Regions from separate parts of the Clostridium sp. HBUAS56017 genome, predicted to be linked through region 1. Evidence: a T-box and tRNA genes for the amino acid it is inferred to sense, from the RefSeq annotation. Region 1 holds a T-box; the other holds one or more tRNA genes.
The links. A T-box is a leader RNA that pairs with one kind of tRNA and senses whether it is charged. The one in region 1 lies ahead of argS (arginine--tRNA ligase), so its partner is inferred to be a tRNA-Arg.
Positions count from the first base shown of each region.

Region 1 (9,612 bases):
GTAAATAATAGGAATCTATTAATTGACTCCGGTCCAAAAACTTCAAGGAAGAAATTACTTACTTCACTCAAACAATTAAACATAAATAGAATTGATTATTTAATAGCAACTCACCCTCATGAAGACCATATTGGAAACATGTCCTCTATAATAAGACAATTTGATATAGGACGCTTTTATTCCCCAAAAGTACAAAGTACTACTAAAAGTTTTGAATCTATGGTTGAAGCACTAAAAAGTAAAAACTTAAAAATTAATATTCTTAAAGCTGGATTATCTTCTATAGACTTAGGAGAAAATACTGAAATATCTGTTTTCTCCCCCATAAATGATTCATCAAAAGAAAACTTAAACAACTATTCTCCAGCTATATTAATTAAATTTGGCGAAAATAAATTTCTATTTACAGGTGATGCAGAAAAAGAAGTCGAAAATGAGATTCTATCTCAAAATAGCAATGTAAAATCAGATGTACTAAAACTAGGACATCATGGCTCCTCCAGTTCAACTTCAGAAGCCTTTTTAAAAGCCGTTAACCCTTCTATAGGAGTGATAAGTGCTGGCACGGATAATCCTTACGGTCATCCACACAAGGAAACGTTAGCTCTACTTAATTCAAATAAGATCAAAATTTTCAGAACTGATAAGGATGGAACCATTACCCTTTCTTCAGATGGAAAAAACATATGTAAGGTAAAAAAATAATAGGATAAGAGTTCTTATCCTATTATAGTCTATTTTCTTGAAGGGCAATTTTTTGAACAATCTCCACAATTACATTTCCCTTTTGAAGAATTTTTCACATTCTTATATATTATAAATCCTGCAATTAATACAATTGCTCCTGTAATTAAAATTTCCATATATTCACCTTCTTTTAAAAAAATAAACTTCCAATGTTAAATACTAAAAATGATACACACCAAGCTAGTACTAACTGATAAAATACTGAAAATAACGTTAACTTAGTACCATATTCTTTCTTCATAGTTCCAATAACTGATACACAAGGTGTATAAAGCAAAACAAACACCAAGAATGTATAAGCTGATAAGGCCGTAAAATGAGCTGATAATATAACACTTAAGTCACCAGCAAAAATCACTTGCATAGATGCTAATACTGTTTCTTTTGCTAAGATTCCAGAAAGCAGTGATACAGCTGATTGCCAATTACCAAATCCTAATGGAGCGAAGATTGGTGCCATAAATGTTCCTATATTTGCCAAAATGCTTTCATCTATATTTTCTACCTTACCTGTAATACTAAAGTTTGAAAGGAACCATATAACTACACTCATTGCAAATATTATTGTTCCTGCTTTTTTTATAAATCCTTTAGCTTTATCTAAAGTTTGTTTTACTACTGATTTAACACTAGGCATTTTATATTCAGGTAACTCTATTATAAAAGGCTCTTCATCCTTCTTAAAAATTGTCTTCTTAAATAATATTCCTATTAAAAAGGCTACTACTATTCCCAATAGATAAAGTGATGCAACGACAAGCCCTTGATGTTTAGAGAAAAACACTGCTGCAAAAACTGTATATACTGGAAGTCTAGCATTACATGACATTAATGGTACAAGTAGTGCAGTAAGTTTTCTATCCTTTTCACTTTCAAGAGTTCTAGCAGTCATAATTGCTGGAACAGAACATCCAAACCCTACTATCATTGGAATAAATGCTTTACCTGATAAACCAATCTTCCTCATAAACTTATCCATTAAGAAAGCTACTCTAGCCATATAGCCACTATCTTCTAAGAAAGTTATACAAACAAATAAAGCTAAAATAACAGGTAATAATACTAATATTCCTCCAACTCCAGATATAATTCCATCTACAATTAGTGATTGGAACCACGGTGAGGAATTTCCAAGCAATTCACTTACCCAAGGCATAAATGAATCATTTAATAATCCATCTAACAAATCAGATAAAGGTTGTCCTATCCATGAAAAAGTTATTTCAAAAGTTAATATCATCATTAATATAAATATAGGATATGCAAGCCATGGATTAAGTAAAACTTTATCAAATTTTTCTGTTAGAGAATTCTTTTTCTTGTCTTCCTTAATCTTGCATTTCAATATTACTTTTTCTATAAAATCATATGCTTGTTTTTCATCTTTAAAATCAAACTTATCACCATCATTTACTTTTTCTGATGGTTCATTTTTTAAAATATTAGTCAACTTATCTATACCTATCTTCTTAGATGCTGAAATAGGTATAACAGTTACATTTAATAATTCACCTAGCTTTTTATAATCAATTATAATTCCTCTATTCTCAGCTATATCAACCATATTTACCGCTAGAATAATTGGCTTGTTAAATTCTTTAAGCTGAGTTGTTAAATATAAATTTCTATCAAGATTTGTTGCATCTACAATATTTAAAATCAAATTAACTTCATCTTGTTTTAAATAATCTTTTGCTATCTTCTCTTCATTAGAAAATGTGTCCATAGCATAAATTCCTGGAAGGTCTACTACCTTTATATCTTCAAAATATCCTTCTTTTTTATCTACTGTTACTCCAGGCCAATTTCCAACATATTGTTTCGAACCTGTTAGCGCATTAAATAGTGTTGTCTTTCCTACATTTGGATTACCAAGTAGTGCTACTGTTGTCATAAGCTCCCCCTCTAATTATGTATAAATATATTTTTAGCATCCTTCTTTCTAATTGCTAAATCAAAACCTCTAAGATTAATTATCATCGGATCTCCCAAAGGCGCCATTCTCTTTAATAAAACTTTAGTTCCTTCAATACATCCAAGAGCAGAAAGTCTTTTTGCTAACTTTTCATCTCCACTTACCATCTTAACGGTTGCGCATTCACCTATTTCTAAATCACATAGACACATAATATCACCTCATATTGAAAATCATTATCATATAATTATAATATCATCTCAACTGTAATTGGTCAACCATACTAGGTATAAATTTCTCTAAAATATTTTTATTAAATGTTATTATAAAATTTTCATACTATTATTATTTATAGTAATAATGGTATAATAAAATGAAACTTTAATTACACTTAAGGATAAATACATTCATTATTAAGTATATTGCCTTAATATAACTGAAATTTATATAGGAAAGTTGTGGTACTATGATAATTAGAGAAAATATAATAAAGGTTAGCAATGTTTCAAATGAATTTATGCTGTGTCATGAAAAAATGCATTATTTGCCTAAAGATATAATTTTCTTTGATTTAGAGCATTATGTTTATAAAAAACCTAAATGTATAGGAGTGTTTGGTGCTTGTGTATTTAATCAAGAAACAACTGAACTTCATGTAACTCAGTATATGATAGAGAATAGATCTGAATCTATAGATATTCTTTATCTAGCTCAAAAATATTTTATAAAAATGAAAAATCAAGATAAAAAAGCTATAGTAACATTTTCAGGAAACAACGACTTTTCTGTTATTAATTATCTATTTGAAAAATACGGTATAGAATTTAATTTTAAAAACGAATTTGATTCTGTGGATATTCAAAAAGAATATGAACTGTACAATGATACCTCTATAGGCCTTAAAAATCTTGAGAAATCTTTTGGGATAGTACGTGAAAGCGAAGTTATAAGTGGTTCTAATCTAGCTAAAACCTTTCATAAAGTCATGAAAGATAAAGACTACATAAGTAGAATGCCTAAAGAAAAATTAGAGAATATATTACTATATAATGAGCAAGATGTTATTAATCTTTATCATATTTTTGTAAACTGGAAACAATTTATTAATAAAGACTTTTCTAAAACTGAGGTAGATAATTCTACCATTGATGATTGTGAAAAAGATATTTCTAATGATATTAATTAACTTCGATATTTGCTCATTATAAGAACAACCCCTAGTTTAAAATACTAGGGGTTGTTCTTTTCTGGATCTTCTTCATTATTTTCTTGTATTCGTCTCATCAAATTTTTATTTTTCGCTTTAAAGATAGCTACCTTTTGTTCGTAAAAAAGTTTTATAGTTGCCACAGTAGGTGAGGCTAAAATCATTCCTACAGGCCCAAAGAAACCTCCACCAACTACTACTCCAACAATAATAAGAAACGGTCTAACTCCAATAGATTTCCCAACTAACTTTGGTTCTAAAAACCAAGCATCAAACTGTTGAAGCGCTAAAAGAAACAATGCTATAAAAAAGGCCATACTTGGGGATACAAATATCCCAACAATAGCTCCAGTTATTACCCCAATCAGCGGACCAAAATAAGGAATCATATTTGTGAATCCAACTACCAATGCAATTAGTATTGTATATGGAGCTTTCAAAACTATTAGCCCAATTAATGCAATTAACCCAATAATAAGAGAATCTAAAGCCTTAGTCCCGACATACATCCCTATCATTTTATTATATGTTTTTAACCACAAAATTAGCTTCTGTCCTCTTTCTTCTTTAAGTAAAATATAAGTTATTGTTTTACTTTCTTCTATGAATCTTTCTTTATCGAGAAGTACGTAAATAGAAATCAAAAATCCCAAAATAATCTTAACTAAATTAGTAGTTATAGATAAAACTGATGATAAAGATCCTTCAAGAGCAGATACAAGCAAACTACCAAATTTTGTAGTAATAATTGATAAATAGTCTAAGACCCCAGTTTCCTTCACTATTTCATATATATTTTCATTTTTTGTAGCTTCATTTATCCATCCTTGAACCATTCTTACATATGTAGGAATATCTGATGTTATAGATATAATACTATCTAGTATACTTGGAATAACATATATAAATAACAAAACTACTATGCTAAATATACTAACATATGTAACAAGTATCGATAAACCTCTCTTAAATCTAAGACGATTTTCAAACATCTTCATTATAGGATTAAGTATATAAGCAAATATCAATGAATATATAAATGGAGATACTATAGATATAAATTTGCCTACAAGATCAAATATAAAAGTATAGTTATCAATAACTTTGTATCCTACTATTCCAATTAAAGCAAAAATTAATATATCCCTATACTTAATATTCCTATCAAAGAACATCTTACCCCCCCATTCCTTAAACTCCAATTAAATTTCTAATTTAATAAATTACATCTTTTCCACAACTTCAATTCCTATAAGTTCAAGACCATTTTTTATAACTTGACAAGTTGCTTCCACAAGTTTTATTCTAGCAATTTTTAATTCTTCATCCTCAAGATTAAGTACAGAATGAGCATTATAGAATTTATTAAAATCCTTAGCTACTTCTATTACATATCTAGTTAATACAGAAGGTTCTAATTTATCTAATGAAATAAGTATATATTTATTAAAATTCTCCAACGTTTTAACTAATTCAAATTCTTCTTTTGAGTTTAATTTACTATAATTAGGCTCTCCTTTAATTTCTCCTGCTCTTCTTAAAATGCTCTTTGCCCTTGCATATGAATATTGTACATAAGGTCCTGTTTCCCCTTCAAATGAAAGTATTTCTTTCCAATCAAAGACTATATCCTTTTCTCTTGAATTTTTAAGATAAGTAAATACTACTGCACCTACTCCTATTTTCTTTGCAACTTCTTCCTTATTTTCTAAATCAGGATTTTTTTCATTTATTATTTCTAAAGTTTTTTCCACTGATTCTCTTAAAAGATCATCTAATAATATTACTTCACCTTTTCTAGTAGAAAGCTTTCTGTCTGCAAATTTAACTAATCCAAATCCTACATGGACACAATCTTTTGCCCATTCATTTCCTGCAAGTTCTAACACTTTAAATACTTGTTTAAAATGAAGCGCTTGAGGGGTTCCCACTACATATATACTCTTATAGAAGTCGTATGTTTTCTTTCTATACATAGCTGCAGCTAAGTCTCTAGTTGCATATATGGATGCTCCATCCCCCTTAAGAACTATACATGGTGGCATATTATAATCTTCTAGCATTACGACTTGTGCACCATTACTTTCAACTAAAAGTTCTTTATCTTTTAATTTATCAACAACTACATCCATCTTGTCATTGTAAAAAGCTTCTCCTGCATAGGAATCAAACTCCACTCCTAAGATATTATAGACTCTTTCAAACTCTTTTAAACTTAAATCTCTAAATCTCTTCCAAAGGGCTTCAGCATCCTTATCTCCATCTTCTAAAGCTTTAAAATATGCTCTTCCTTCATCTTCTAAAGTTGGATCCTTTTCTGCTTCATCATGAAACTTTACATAAATTCTTAAAAGTTCCTTTATAGGATCCTCTTCTAAAGCTTCTTCATCTATCCATCTGTGATATGCTGATATTAACTTACCAAATTGAGTTCCCCAATCTCCAAGGTGATTTATCCCTACAGCATTATACCCTTCTTTTTTAAACATCTTATACAAAGAATGACCTATTGCTGTTGTAAATAGATGACCTACATGGAAAGGTTTTGCTATATTAGGTGAAGAATATTCTACACATACAGTTTTTCCTTCCCCTATATTAGAAGAACCATAATTGTCTCCTTCTGCTAATACCTTCTCTATTGCATTTTTTGCAAAAATACTTTTATCAGCAAAGAAATTAATATAAGGTCCTAGATTTTCAATCTTTTCAAATCCTTCTTTATTTAATTTCTCTTTTAATTCTTCTGCTATCATGTTTGGAGCTTTTCTCATAGTTTTAGAGAGCTGAAAACAAGGAAAAGCATAATCCCCCATTTCTGGCCTTGGTGGAATTTCTATTAGTTGTTCAATCTTTTCAATTTCTAATTCTACTTCTGCACTGATTAACTCAGCAACCTTCTTTTTATAATCCATAAAATCCTCCTAAATACTATACTTATATGAAATAAGTTGTTAAAATAAAAAAACGCCTCTTAATAAATAAGAGACGGAAAAATTCCCGCGGTACCACTCTAATTGCAGTAAATGCCACTTAAAAATTTTTAACGCAACTTCTTGCGACTACCTTCAATGTAGTTTCTCCGAGTCTCTATTCAAATTAATCTATTTATAAGGCTTACACCATCCCTTACTCGCTTTAAAAATCAATTAATCCTACTCTTCTCTTCATAGAATCACTATATTAAATTCTTGAATATATTATACATATAAAGAAGATTTCATGTCAATATAGAATTTTATTAACACTTATCCACCCACTAGCAATATAATATTATCTAGACTTATTTTATTTAAAGAGGAGTAATTATGGAGAAAACAAGTGTCATTGTAATAGGATGTAATTCTATTAGTTTTCTGATTACCCAGATTCAAGATAATGGCTATTTTAAAATAATTGACGAGCTAAATTCTCCAATAAGACTTTACTATGACTTAATTCTAAACAATAAAATATCTAATATAAAACTTGAAGAAACCTTATCTATCTTAAGAAGTTATAAATCTCTTTCTAAAATTCATGGATCAAGGGAACCTATAGTATTCTCTACAAGTTTTTTAGAAAAATCAAAAAACAAAGATGAATTTGTAAAAGTTATAAACGAAAATTTAGATATGGAGGTTACCATTTTAAATGATTTAGATATAATTTATTATAATTATCTGGCAGTAGTAAATAGCATTGATTTAAATAATGCACTACTGGTAGATATCTCAGGAGAATCAACTCATATATCATGGATGCTTAACGGAGCAATTAAAGATAGTTTTACTCTACCTCTAGGCACATTGAATTTATCCTATGCTTTTAATTTGGAAGATAAAATATTAAAAGAAGATTTAGATAATGCTATTTTATATATTAAAAAGGAACTAAGCAAAATAAATAAATTTAAAGGAATAAAACTTAACAACATTGTTGGAACTGGAAAAACTATACACTCCATAGCAAACCTAGATAAAGAAAGAAAAAAATACCCTTTAGACATTATTCACAATTATACTACAACAGATATTGATATTCAGGATATATATAATTTACTAAAATGCAAGAGTCTTGCTCAGAGAAAACGACTTTATAAGCTTACTCCCTGCATGGCAGATATAATAGTAGGTGGTGCTCTTATTTTGAAAGAGATAGTTTCTTATTACGATATATCCAACATACTTATTTGTGGGCGTGGTCTAAAAGAAGGCATTATATTTGATTATGTATATAAAAACTATTGTCCTGTTTCAAACATTCTAGATTATAATCTCTATGGTATTATGGAAAATTTAAATATAAATAAATCCCATGCAGAAAAACTTTACTATACTACAAAAGAATTATTTACTGCACTAAAACCTCTTCATCACCTAGATGATGGTTATCATAATATAATAAAAACTGCATCTTATCTACATGATAGTGGTATAAGCGTTGATTACTACAATTATCACAATCATTCATTTTATATGATATTAAATTCTTATATTAGCGGATTAACTCATAGAGAATTACTTATTAGTTCTGCAATTGTTGCTTCTCCAAAAAATAGCAGTTATAACTTTCTATCTCCTACCTATGGAGTTTTAATAAATAAACTTGATATAAAAGCTATTGATAAAATAGGCGTTCTTCTGAGTATAGCCGAAGGATTAAATGAAAGTTTTGAAGATTCTATAGAAAACATTGAAGTTAGTATAAAAGAAAACTCAGTAATTATTATAATATCTTCAAAATTGGATTTAAAATTTCAAATTAATCGAGCAATGAATGCTTCTAGAATGTTTCATGAGATTTATGATAAGAATTTGCTAATCTATAAAAAATAAGACAGACTGCCTAAATGGTTAATATAAATTAACCTTTAGACAGCCTGTCTTATTTCAAACTAGCTCTTAAAAACATTGTTTTCATCCCTAGTTTTGTGAATTTTGTTTCATACTCCGTCATTATATTCTCTTTAAAATCCGAACTATGTAGGTCATAAGTTAAAAATTCTATCTCGAATCCACTTTCTTTAAAATATTCCTGAGAATCATTAAAAAGATCCGTATCATCTGTCTTAAACCATACTTCAGAGCCAACTTTTAAGAATTTCTTATACTCTTCTAAAAACCTTGAATGAGTAAGTCTTCTTTTATTATGCCTATCCTTTGGCCACGGATTACAAAAGTTTATATATATTTTTTCAATTTCATCCTTATCAAAAAGCTCACTAACAAAGCTAATATTTAATGCAACCAATCTTCCATTTGTTATTTCAGAGTACTCTTCTACCTTTCTTAGAGCGTATACAAGCACCTCATCTTTTAAATCTATAGCCACATGATTAACTTCCGGATATCTTAAGCAATTTTGTGTTAAGAATCCTCCTCTACCACAGCCTAGTTCTAGATGTATAGGATTATTATTACGAAATTCCTCTTTCCATCTTCCCTTTAATTCTCTTGGGTTATTTATAAACAATTTATTTTCTTCAAGTTCAGGTCTAGCCCACCACTTTTTTCTAAGTCTCATGTTTTTCCTCCTAGGTTAATATAACAATCCTAACACTGGATTAACTATCATTATAATAAACTTCATAACATATACAACCGGTACATGTATAAATCTAAAACCACCAACAACTAATAATGCTAATATTACCATCTGATATTTATATATTGACTCGCTAATACTGTAGAAAAACTTTGGTTTTAAATCTCTTAATACCCAAAAGCCATCTAATCCAGGTATTGGTAATAAGTTAAATACA
Region 1 is NZ_SULK01000006.1:30,788-40,399, forward strand. It holds gene FAY47_RS07255 (ComEC/Rec2 family competence protein) at 1-705, shown strand, start outside; gene FAY47_RS07260 (FeoB-associated Cys-rich membrane protein) at 735-863, opposite strand; gene feoB (ferrous iron transport protein B) at 878-2,641, opposite strand; gene FAY47_RS07270 (ferrous iron transport protein A) at 2,653-2,874, opposite strand; gene FAY47_RS07275 (ribonuclease H-like domain-containing protein) at 3,129-3,848, shown strand; gene FAY47_RS07280 (AI-2E family transporter) at 3,893-5,044, opposite strand; gene argS (arginine--tRNA ligase) at 5,093-6,784, opposite strand; T-box leader at 6,851-7,049, opposite strand; gene FAY47_RS07290 (Ppx/GppA phosphatase family protein) at 7,178-8,686, shown strand; gene trmB (tRNA (guanosine(46)-N7)-methyltransferase TrmB) at 8,736-9,374, opposite strand; gene FAY47_RS07300 (site-2 protease family protein) at 9,390-9,612, opposite strand, start outside.

Region 2 (9,612 bases), on a different contig from region 1:
TACTTCTACAGCACAAACTCCACATTTTCCTACATTTCCACATTCTTTTAAATAGCATAAAGTTGGTATGTCAATCCCATTTTGTCTAGCTGCATCAAGAATAGTAGTTCCCTCTTCTACTTGGTATGATTGTTCATTAATAATAACACTTTTCACGCCTTTAATCCTCCCTAACTTATCTCTATAAATATTTGCATTTTTGATATAATCCTTACTAGTTACTAGTTTATCATATAATTAGAGATAAACATTAATTTTCTGACAATTGTTAATTACTTATCAATCAACTATTACATTCTACTTTAGCATTAACAATATGCTAAATAATTTTATACTAATTGTATAGAATATAACTATGTGATAGACTTTTTAATGGTAATATCCTAAAATGAGTATTATACTAAACTAAAGAACTAATTAAGTGAGGTAATTATGATCAAAGTTTATAATAGAAAAACAAACACTTACGAAGAAGAAAAAGTTGCTGGAGGTAAATACATAACTTGGTGTTATGCTTCTCCTATTGGAAAAAGCTTAACAGAACTCCTAATTAAGAAAAAATTAGTTTCAAAGTTGTATGGGAAATACTGTGATACTAAATTAAGCAAAAGAAAAATTAAGACTTTTATTGATGATTTTGATATAGATATGGGTATAACAACTAAAAAGTTAGATGAATTTTCTTCTTTTAATGATTTTTTCATTAGACAATTAACTAATGAGGCTAGGCCTTTTAACACTGATATTAAAACTTTAATTTCCCCTGGTGATGGTAGATTATTAGCTTATGATAATATATCTATGAATAAACTTATTCAGGTGAAAAACCTTACCTATAGCTTATCTGAACTCTTAGGTGATGATAAGATTGCTCAAGAGTACGAAGGTGGAATTTGCATTGTATTAAGATTATGCCCTACTGATTATCATAGATTCCACTTCGTTGATTCTGGAATTCCTGGCAAAAGCAAATTTATTAATGGATCTTATTATTCAGTAAATCCAACTGCATTAGAAAGAATCCCTAAACTTTACTGCCAAAACAAACGAGAATGGTCACTATTTAAATCAGATAACTTTGGAGATATAATTCATGTAGAAGTAGGAGCAACTTGTGTAGGCACAATAGTTCAAACTTATACTCCTGGACAAAAAGTTAAAAAAGGCGAAGAAAAAGGCTATTTTAAATTTGGTGGCTCTACTACAATATTGTTCTTTAAAAAAGATACTATATCCATATCTGATGATATTTTAGTTCAAAGTTCCCTAGGATTCGAATGCAAGGTTTCAATGGGTGAAACAATAGGAACCAAAAAATAAAAAAATACCCTCTATAAAAAATTATAGAGGGTATTTTTTTTCAGTTATAATATTTTCTATCTTTTTCTTGAACATTTCTATATCTTTTCCCATAATAACCAAATTAATTCCCATTTCCTTAGCCCTATTATTAACAGTAACTTTTGACGGCTTTTTAGTAGCTACTAGTATCTTAATTGCATCTTCTCCTCCTAACCTATCACTATAAACTTTTAATTCATTTAATGCATCCTCATCATACTTTTCACTATCCTTACAAGATATACATACGAGCACTGAATCTCTAATTGCAATTACATCTAGTTCATTTCTTACCTCTTTAGCATTATTACTCCAACAGAATATCACTCCACTTTTTGTTTCATCTACTTGATCTATTTCTTTAACTATTAAGTGCGTAAGCACTTCTAACCATGTTCCACTCTTAAACAAGAATCCCTTTAAATAATTATTTTTGAAATCAACTACTATTTGATCATTTTCTTCAAAATATTCTATCCCATTAATATCACTTAAATACTTAAGTGAAGTATCCACAAGTTTTACTTCTTCTTCTTCTAAATTTCTCCTATTTATTATAACTCTATAAGAATCCCTATAATTATGTATAAAAGTATTATTGTCATATAGTTTTTGTTTATGTTTATGCCATATCTCTATGTTACTCTGTATTATTTTAGTTATATTTAAAATTTCACTTTTTTCTATTAGATATGATGATTCATCTATTATTTTAACTCCTGAAAGTTCAGTTATTTCTTTGATAGATATATCTTTTAAAGGTTCACTAACTATTCTAAAATCATTAGTAAATATATATCTTTTTTTATTTACTAAATCTACATAAATACTATCTATATTAAGTTCTGAAGCAGCTCTTGATAATATTAAAGAATCCAACTTCTCTCCTCCAGTCAAATTGACAAGTACATTTTTATATTTTTCTAGTATCATCTTTATACTTTCTATATCTTGATTTTCTACTTTTCTTATTTCAACTATACAATCAGGAAACATTTGTGAATAAATCTTTTTTGAATCTTTATCATATTCTGAAACCAGCAAAACCAAATTTTTAATTTTAAACTTTTCTACTAATAATATATTTACTTCATTATGTTCATCAAATAAGCATACAAGTGTATTAAACATCATAAATAACATCCTTTTAAATTTATTACTATATTAATTTAACCACTTCCTACTAAAAATAATCAAAAAAAGACTTAGCCTTACTGGCTAAGTCTAAAAATGGCAGGGCGTATAGGAATCGAACCCATAATGTACCGTCCGTAGCGGTAAGTTATATCCGTTTAACTAACACCCCATAACTAAATAACAGACTTATCTTATCACAAAGACAAAAATATCGCAAGTATATTTGTTAAATATATTCCATATTATAGATATATGTCTGAAAATTCTACTTCTAGTTGCTCAACCTTACTTCTTCCCCCTAGTTCATAATTAATCTCTTCATCTTCTAATAGAAGTATAGGAAGTTTCACATCAAATCTAGATCCTTCTCCTTCCTTACTATAAAGCGAAACTTTTCCACCATGTGCCACACTTAAATAATTAACTAAATCTAATCCTATACCACTTCCTGAATGCTCATTATTCTTTCGTTTAGTTGCTTGCACAAATCTATTGAATATTACCTTTTGATCTTCTTCTGATATACCTTCACCTTCATCTTGTACCGATATACTTATTTCTTTCTCATCTATGAATACTGATACTAATATTTGTGATTCACTTGGAGAAAATTTAATAGCATTTGATAATAAATTCATTACTATTCTATCTATTGCTTCCGGATCCACTGCACATATAAATTCTTCAACATTTGTATCAAAAATTATCCTTATTCCTTTTTCCTCAGCATACTTTTCTACAGATGTAACTGTATTTTCTAACATGCTAATTATCTCTATATTAGATCTTTTTAAATTATAATAGTTTTTTTCTAATTTCGATGAATCTATTATGTTATCTATAAGTTTTACTATTTTCAGACTGTTTCTTCTTATTATATCTCTATATTCTTTTCGTTTATCAACTAACTTTTTATCATTATTATCATCATATTTTAAGCATTGTAAAACACTTAATATTACGTTTATAGGATTTCTTAAGTCATGTGAAATATTTAATAGGAATTTATCTTGCAAGTCTTTAGCCTCTCTCAATTCATTTAGTAACTGTACTAACTCAAATTTGCTCATACTTTCAAAATTGCTTTTTTCTAATCTATTATTTAATTCCATCTCAATCTCCCTCTATACCATTATGTGTTATATTTTCCATTTATTTCAAATACGATACTTATATAATATCACAGTTTTTGTTTACAGACAACCTTTTTTGTAAATATATGGTTTTTATATAAATTAATTAGTATTTTAAGAGTATCTTTTTATTAATTAACGCTAAAGTTCGCACTACTTCCAGTAGCCGATATAGTTATTTCTAATTTTGACTCTATTCTCTCTTTTAATTCAGGAACGTGTGAAATTATCCCTACTAATCTTCCCCCTCTCTGCAACTCAATTAATGAATTGATAGCATTGTCTAATGATTCAGAGTCTAAAGTACCAAAACCTTCATCAATAAAAATAGTGTCTAATGATATTCCTCCAGCATTTGTTTGAACTACATCTGATAACCCTAGAGCCAATGATAATGAAGCTTTAAAACTTTCACCACCTGATAGTGTTTTTACATGCCTACACTTTCCTGTGTAGTTATCATAAACCTCAAGCTCTAATCCTTGCTGATAACTTCCTTTTCCTTTATCCTCCTTCCTCTTTAGCGCAAACCGATCCCCTGTCATCTTACTTAGTCGCAAGTTTGCAGCATCTATTATTTCTTGGAAATATGATGCTAAAACGAACCTTTCAAATGTAACGTAAGGACTTTTCTTTCCACTTGCTAAAGTAGCAAGTTCTCCTATTGTTTTGTACCTCGATTCTCTATCTTCAAATTTATATTTGATTTCCTTTATTTCCTTTAATACATTAGAATTATTTGTTGTAATTGAATATATTTCTTTTTCTTCATTATAGACATCATTCTCTATTAATCTAAGCTTCTTTATGCTTTCTTCTATTTCGTTTATATCAATTACTTCCATATCCTTCGTTTTATCTTGTAGCTCTATAAATTTATCCCTAATTGATTTGAACTCCTCGTTAAACTTATTGATCTCACTTTTAAGAACTTCCTCCTTACCAATTAAATTTGTAATGCTTTTATAATCTTCATAATTATTAAATCCACATGTTTGTATTTTTTCTTCTAGCAAAGATTTTTTAGTTTGTATTTCTTCTTCCAATTCTTTTATTATCTTTTCAATTCCCTTAGCTTTTGTTTCTTTTGAAGTTAATTCATTATTATATTTATTTACACTTTCCAAAGCTAATTTTAATTGTTCATTATACTTATTTAACTTATCTTTAAGTTTATTTATTCTATCATCTAATTCTGTAATAGATTTTATATCTTTTGGCAAATCACTTTCTAATGACTTCAAAGTTTCTTCTTCTCCCTTAAGGCTGCCGTAAATTGTTGTATGCTCACTATTTATATCTTCTAACAATTTTTCTTTTACTTTAAGTTCTTCATCTATTTTAACTAACCTAAAATTTATAGACTCTTTTTTAGATATTTCTTTATTGATTGCCTCTACCTCTTCCTTCAGTTCATTAATCTTATTTCCTATACTTTTCCCTGATACTAATACCTTTTCCTCTGTATATTCATTAAAACTTTTACTACACTCTATAACTTCTGATAAATTATATAACTTCTTATTAATTACTTCATCCAACAAATTATCAGCTGACGACCTTATCTTTGTTAATTCTAACAAACTCTCATTATATTCTTTTTGATGAAATTCGAAGATCTTTTTGCTAGCTTCTAACTCATCTTCTGTAGGTACATTATTCAACCTTTTAGCTGGATTTGGATGTTTCACTGATCCACAAACAGGACAAGGAGATTCATCTACAAGCTTCATAGCTAATATTCCAGCTTGTTCTTTCATATATAATTCCTCTTTTTCTTCAAACTCCTTCTTTTTCTCAATATATACCTGTTCCTTAGATAAAAACTTTACACTTAATTCTTCATGGATCTTGTTCAATTCCTTAAACTTGGTAATTCCTTTATATAAATCTCTAACTTCTTGAATTTTCTTATTATTCTCTTCTATATCCTTTTCTAAAATTATCTTTCTCTTCTCAAACTCAGATATTTCTTTAATCAAGTTTTCTTTTTCTTTTTTCTCTATTTTAAGGAATTCAATAGATTCTTTTTCTTTCTTAGTTAATTCAATATTTTTTTTCAACTTTATACTTAAATCATTAATATTATTAATCTTATTATCAAATTCAATTATTTTGGGTCTCTTTTCACTTAGTGAATTTATTTGCTCTGATAACTTTGATCTTTCTTCTTCTCTATTCTCTTCAACCTTTAAAGAATTTTTAGCCTCATCTAATTTCTCTTTTATATCTATAATTGCGTTATTACATTCAATATTATCAGTAATTTTTATTTCTTTATTATTTATTTGTTTTAATAGCTCCTCTTCAATATAGGTAATTTCTCTCGCCCTATTTAACTTATCCCAAAGTATTTCTTTTTCTTTTATAAATTCTTTTTCATTTGTCATTTTTTCTAAAGTTGCTTTAGTGTTATTTTTTTCTTCTATTAATTTATTGATATTTTGTCCATTGATCTTTTCTTCACTAAATCTATCAATTTCTTTTTTAACTCTATTTAATCTTTTCTGAGTTTCATCATATTTTGCTTTACTTTCTTTAATTAACTTTTCAAGTATTTGTATTATAGCATCAAATTCTACATAATCACCTACGTCTATTTTCTCTTCACACCTAACATTTTTAACGTATGCCTTTACTCTTTCTTTTGAACTTTCTAATTCCTTATAAATAATTCTAGCCCTATCATATAAGAGAGTTTGAATTTTCTCATATGTGTATGTACCAAATATCTTTCTAAATATAATTTCTCTCTCTTTAGAATCTGCTAAAAGAAGTTTTTTAAATTCCCCTTGAGGCAACATAACTATCTGTTTAAACTGTTCTTTATTTATACCTAAAAGTTCATTTATCTTGTTACTAACATTATTATTCCCAGTCTTAACTTTACCATCAGGTAGTATTAATTCTGCCTCTGAACTTTGAGTAGTAAATCCTTCTCCCTTAACTTTAGGTTTTAATTGTTGAGGAATTCTTCTAATATGGTACTTTTGCCCTCTTAACTCAAAATCTAATTCTACAAATGTTAATCTATCAGCTGCTGAAAAATCACTTCTTAATGAATCATTTTCTCTTGCACTCCCGCTAGCTTCTCCAAATAAAGCATAGCTTATAGCATCAAATATAGTTGTTTTTCCTGCTCCTGTAGAACCTGTAATCAAAAAAATATTCTTTCCATTTAATAATTGAAAATCTATAACTTCCTCTTTTGCATATGGTCCAAATGCAGATATAATTAGTTTCAAAGGTCTCAATTAAAATTCCTCCTTCCTAAGAACCTCATTTATAACATCTTTTATAATAGTTTCTTTTTCCTTTGTAAATTCTCCATCACCAAGACTATCATAATATTCTTTAAATAAATCTATTTCCGATTTATTTCTATATCCTTCCGATGCTGCTGTAGCACTCTCTCCTATACTTTTTCTCTCTTCCCTTTTAAGTAACATTATATTAGGATATACAGATCTAAGTTTTCCTATTGGATCTAACAATTCTCCTTCATCAGTTAATATAGCTTGAATATAATCTTCACAAGTACTATCCTCATTCTTTGCAACCTTTATCAATTCTTCTATAGGTCCTTTAATTATCCTCATTTCTCTAAGTGGTTTTATTTCTTCTTGTCTAATAATTAGTTTTTTATTTTCTTTTGTTTCAATTATGGTTACACCTTTTTTATGATTTACTTCTGAAAAGGAATACTTTAGCAGCGACCCTGAATATCTAATACCTTCCCGTCCCACTTTTTGCCTTCCATGTAGGTGTCCTAATGCAACATAATCAAAACTTTTAAATACTTCTCCATCAATCAAATCCGTCCCACCAATTGATAAAGGTCTTTCTGAATCTGATGTCTGTATCTCAGCTATCTTATACTTATCTTCATCTTCACTGTTTATGGCTTCTTCTCTCTTTCCTGTAACATATCCATGAGCTACAATTATATTTATAGAATCACTATTAAACTTCTCTTCAATTCTAGAGATTATAGCTTTCATAGCATCATTATGACTTCTTATGTTTGAATCATTATATCTTTTCCTTATCACTGCTGGATCCACATACGGAATTAAATAAAAATTAACCTCTTCATTTTTATCCTTTAAATTTACAACCTTTATATCTTCTTCTAGTACACCAGCTATATATAAACCTTCTCTTTCTAGTATTTCACTTCCAAAAGCAAGTCTTTCGCCACTGTCATGATTCCCTGAAATCGCAACTATCTTAACTTTATTTTCAATTAAAATTCTTTTAAGTGTTTCATTTAACAATTCTACTGCTTCAACAGGAGGAATAGATCTATCATATATATCTCCTGCAATTATTAACACATCTGGTTTTTCTTTTTTTATTAGTTCTATCAACTTATTCAAAACATATTTTTGATCTTCTATCATAGAAAATTCATTTACAATCTTTCCTATATGCCAGTCTCCAGTATGAATTATCTTCATGATTAATCCTCCTAATTATTATCTGAATCTGTAATATAATAAAAAGTGGCATAGCCACTTTTTATTATAAATTTATTTCTTTTCTTAAATCATTTAATATTATGTAAGTAAATATTATCGTTCCAACCATACCAGCTGTATCAAATGGAACGTTCGGAACTAATATAGTTAATATCAATATTAAAATGTTTGGAAAAGTTGCTGTATATATTGCTAATGAGAATAGCTCCTCAAGTTCCATGTTTAACTTGAATAATTTGCTTGGAATTAATGATAAAACACCTATCATCAATGCTACCATCAAGTAGAATATAAATTCTTGTATAATATAAACTATAGCAATTAACACCATGATAGGAAGTTTTATATTTCGAATCATATCTATTAATGTTTTATTATCAAATCCATTCATTATACCTAATTCATTATAATTATACTTCATTTGACTAATTCCTGAGTTATTTGAATTTACAACAATCCCATCATTCAGCATTAATATATATGTGCCTTCATTAACTATTGTAGAATTACTTAGCTTGGCACTTTCACTTATAGTTATATCTTTATCCATATAAATGATCATATTATTTTCTTCGATTTTTAAAGGTGTATTTACCAAATTTAACTGTCCATTAACAATAGAAAATTTATATTTTTCATCACTTATAATTCTAATTGTTTCATTGCTAGAATTATTAAAACCTATACTCTTAATTATTCCTTTTATTCCACCAATAAAAATAGTTAAAATAAGGGCATATAAAATAGCTTTTTTTATTCCTTCTTTTCTGTAACTCGGAAATTCTTTTAAGTTATATATCGAATTAATGATTTTTTTAAAAATATTATCTCCTTTAGTCATTTTACACTCCTATTCTAATTTGTTTAAATTATCATGGTTACATATATTATAATTTTAACCATACTATCTCCATTATTACAACCTAATTTATCGATTTATTGTTTAAGTTGTACAAATAATGTCAATATTATATGTATATTGCATTGTTAGGAGGTTTTTATTTAGATGAAAAAATCACAATTTAACTTTAGTAGAAACATCACAAAAAAAAGTAGCTTAAAACTTAAAATATTTATTGTTTTACTTTTTATGTTAGTAAGCACACTAACACTTTGTGAATACTTAAATTATAAAACTTTATTTAATGACTTTTCATCTAACTTTGATCAAAAGAAGTTTTCCAATGCTAATAACATATTGCTTAAAGAAGAAACACTTAACCCGTTTAAGTCAATTCTACTAAAAAGTGACTTGAAAAATTACTTTTCCCAAAAGTTAAATACACTCTCTCATGAAGTTGAAGTTGAAAACATAAATGAACAATCTATATTAGAATTAATTAATGAAATAAAGAGATATGATATTCCACTAGATAGTTCTAATAATTCTATAACTAACTTAGACAATTCCTATAACTCTGGAGTTGCCTTATTTGACTCTGGAAAATATATTTATGCTTATAATGTCTTTTCAAATATAAAATACACTGATGATAATTATCCTAGCGCTGTTGAATATA
Region 2 is NZ_SULK01000020.1:17,638-27,249, reverse strand. It holds gene FAY47_RS15450 (ferredoxin hydrogenase) at 1-156, opposite strand, end outside; gene FAY47_RS15445 (phosphatidylserine decarboxylase) at 433-1,320, shown strand; gene FAY47_RS15440 (DUF1887 family CARF protein) at 1,342-2,472, opposite strand; tRNA gene FAY47_RS15435 (tRNA-Arg) at 2,573-2,647, opposite strand; gene FAY47_RS15430 (HAMP domain-containing sensor histidine kinase) at 2,721-3,590, opposite strand; gene FAY47_RS15425 (AAA family ATPase) at 3,743-6,865, opposite strand; gene FAY47_RS15420 (exonuclease SbcCD subunit D) at 6,866-8,071, opposite strand; gene FAY47_RS15415 (DUF1189 family protein) at 8,136-8,933, opposite strand; gene FAY47_RS15410 (L,D-transpeptidase) at 9,099-9,612, shown strand, end outside.
Region 2: it encodes a tRNA-Arg, which carries the amino acid that the T-box ahead of argS (arginine--tRNA ligase) is inferred to sense. The anticodon was not compared.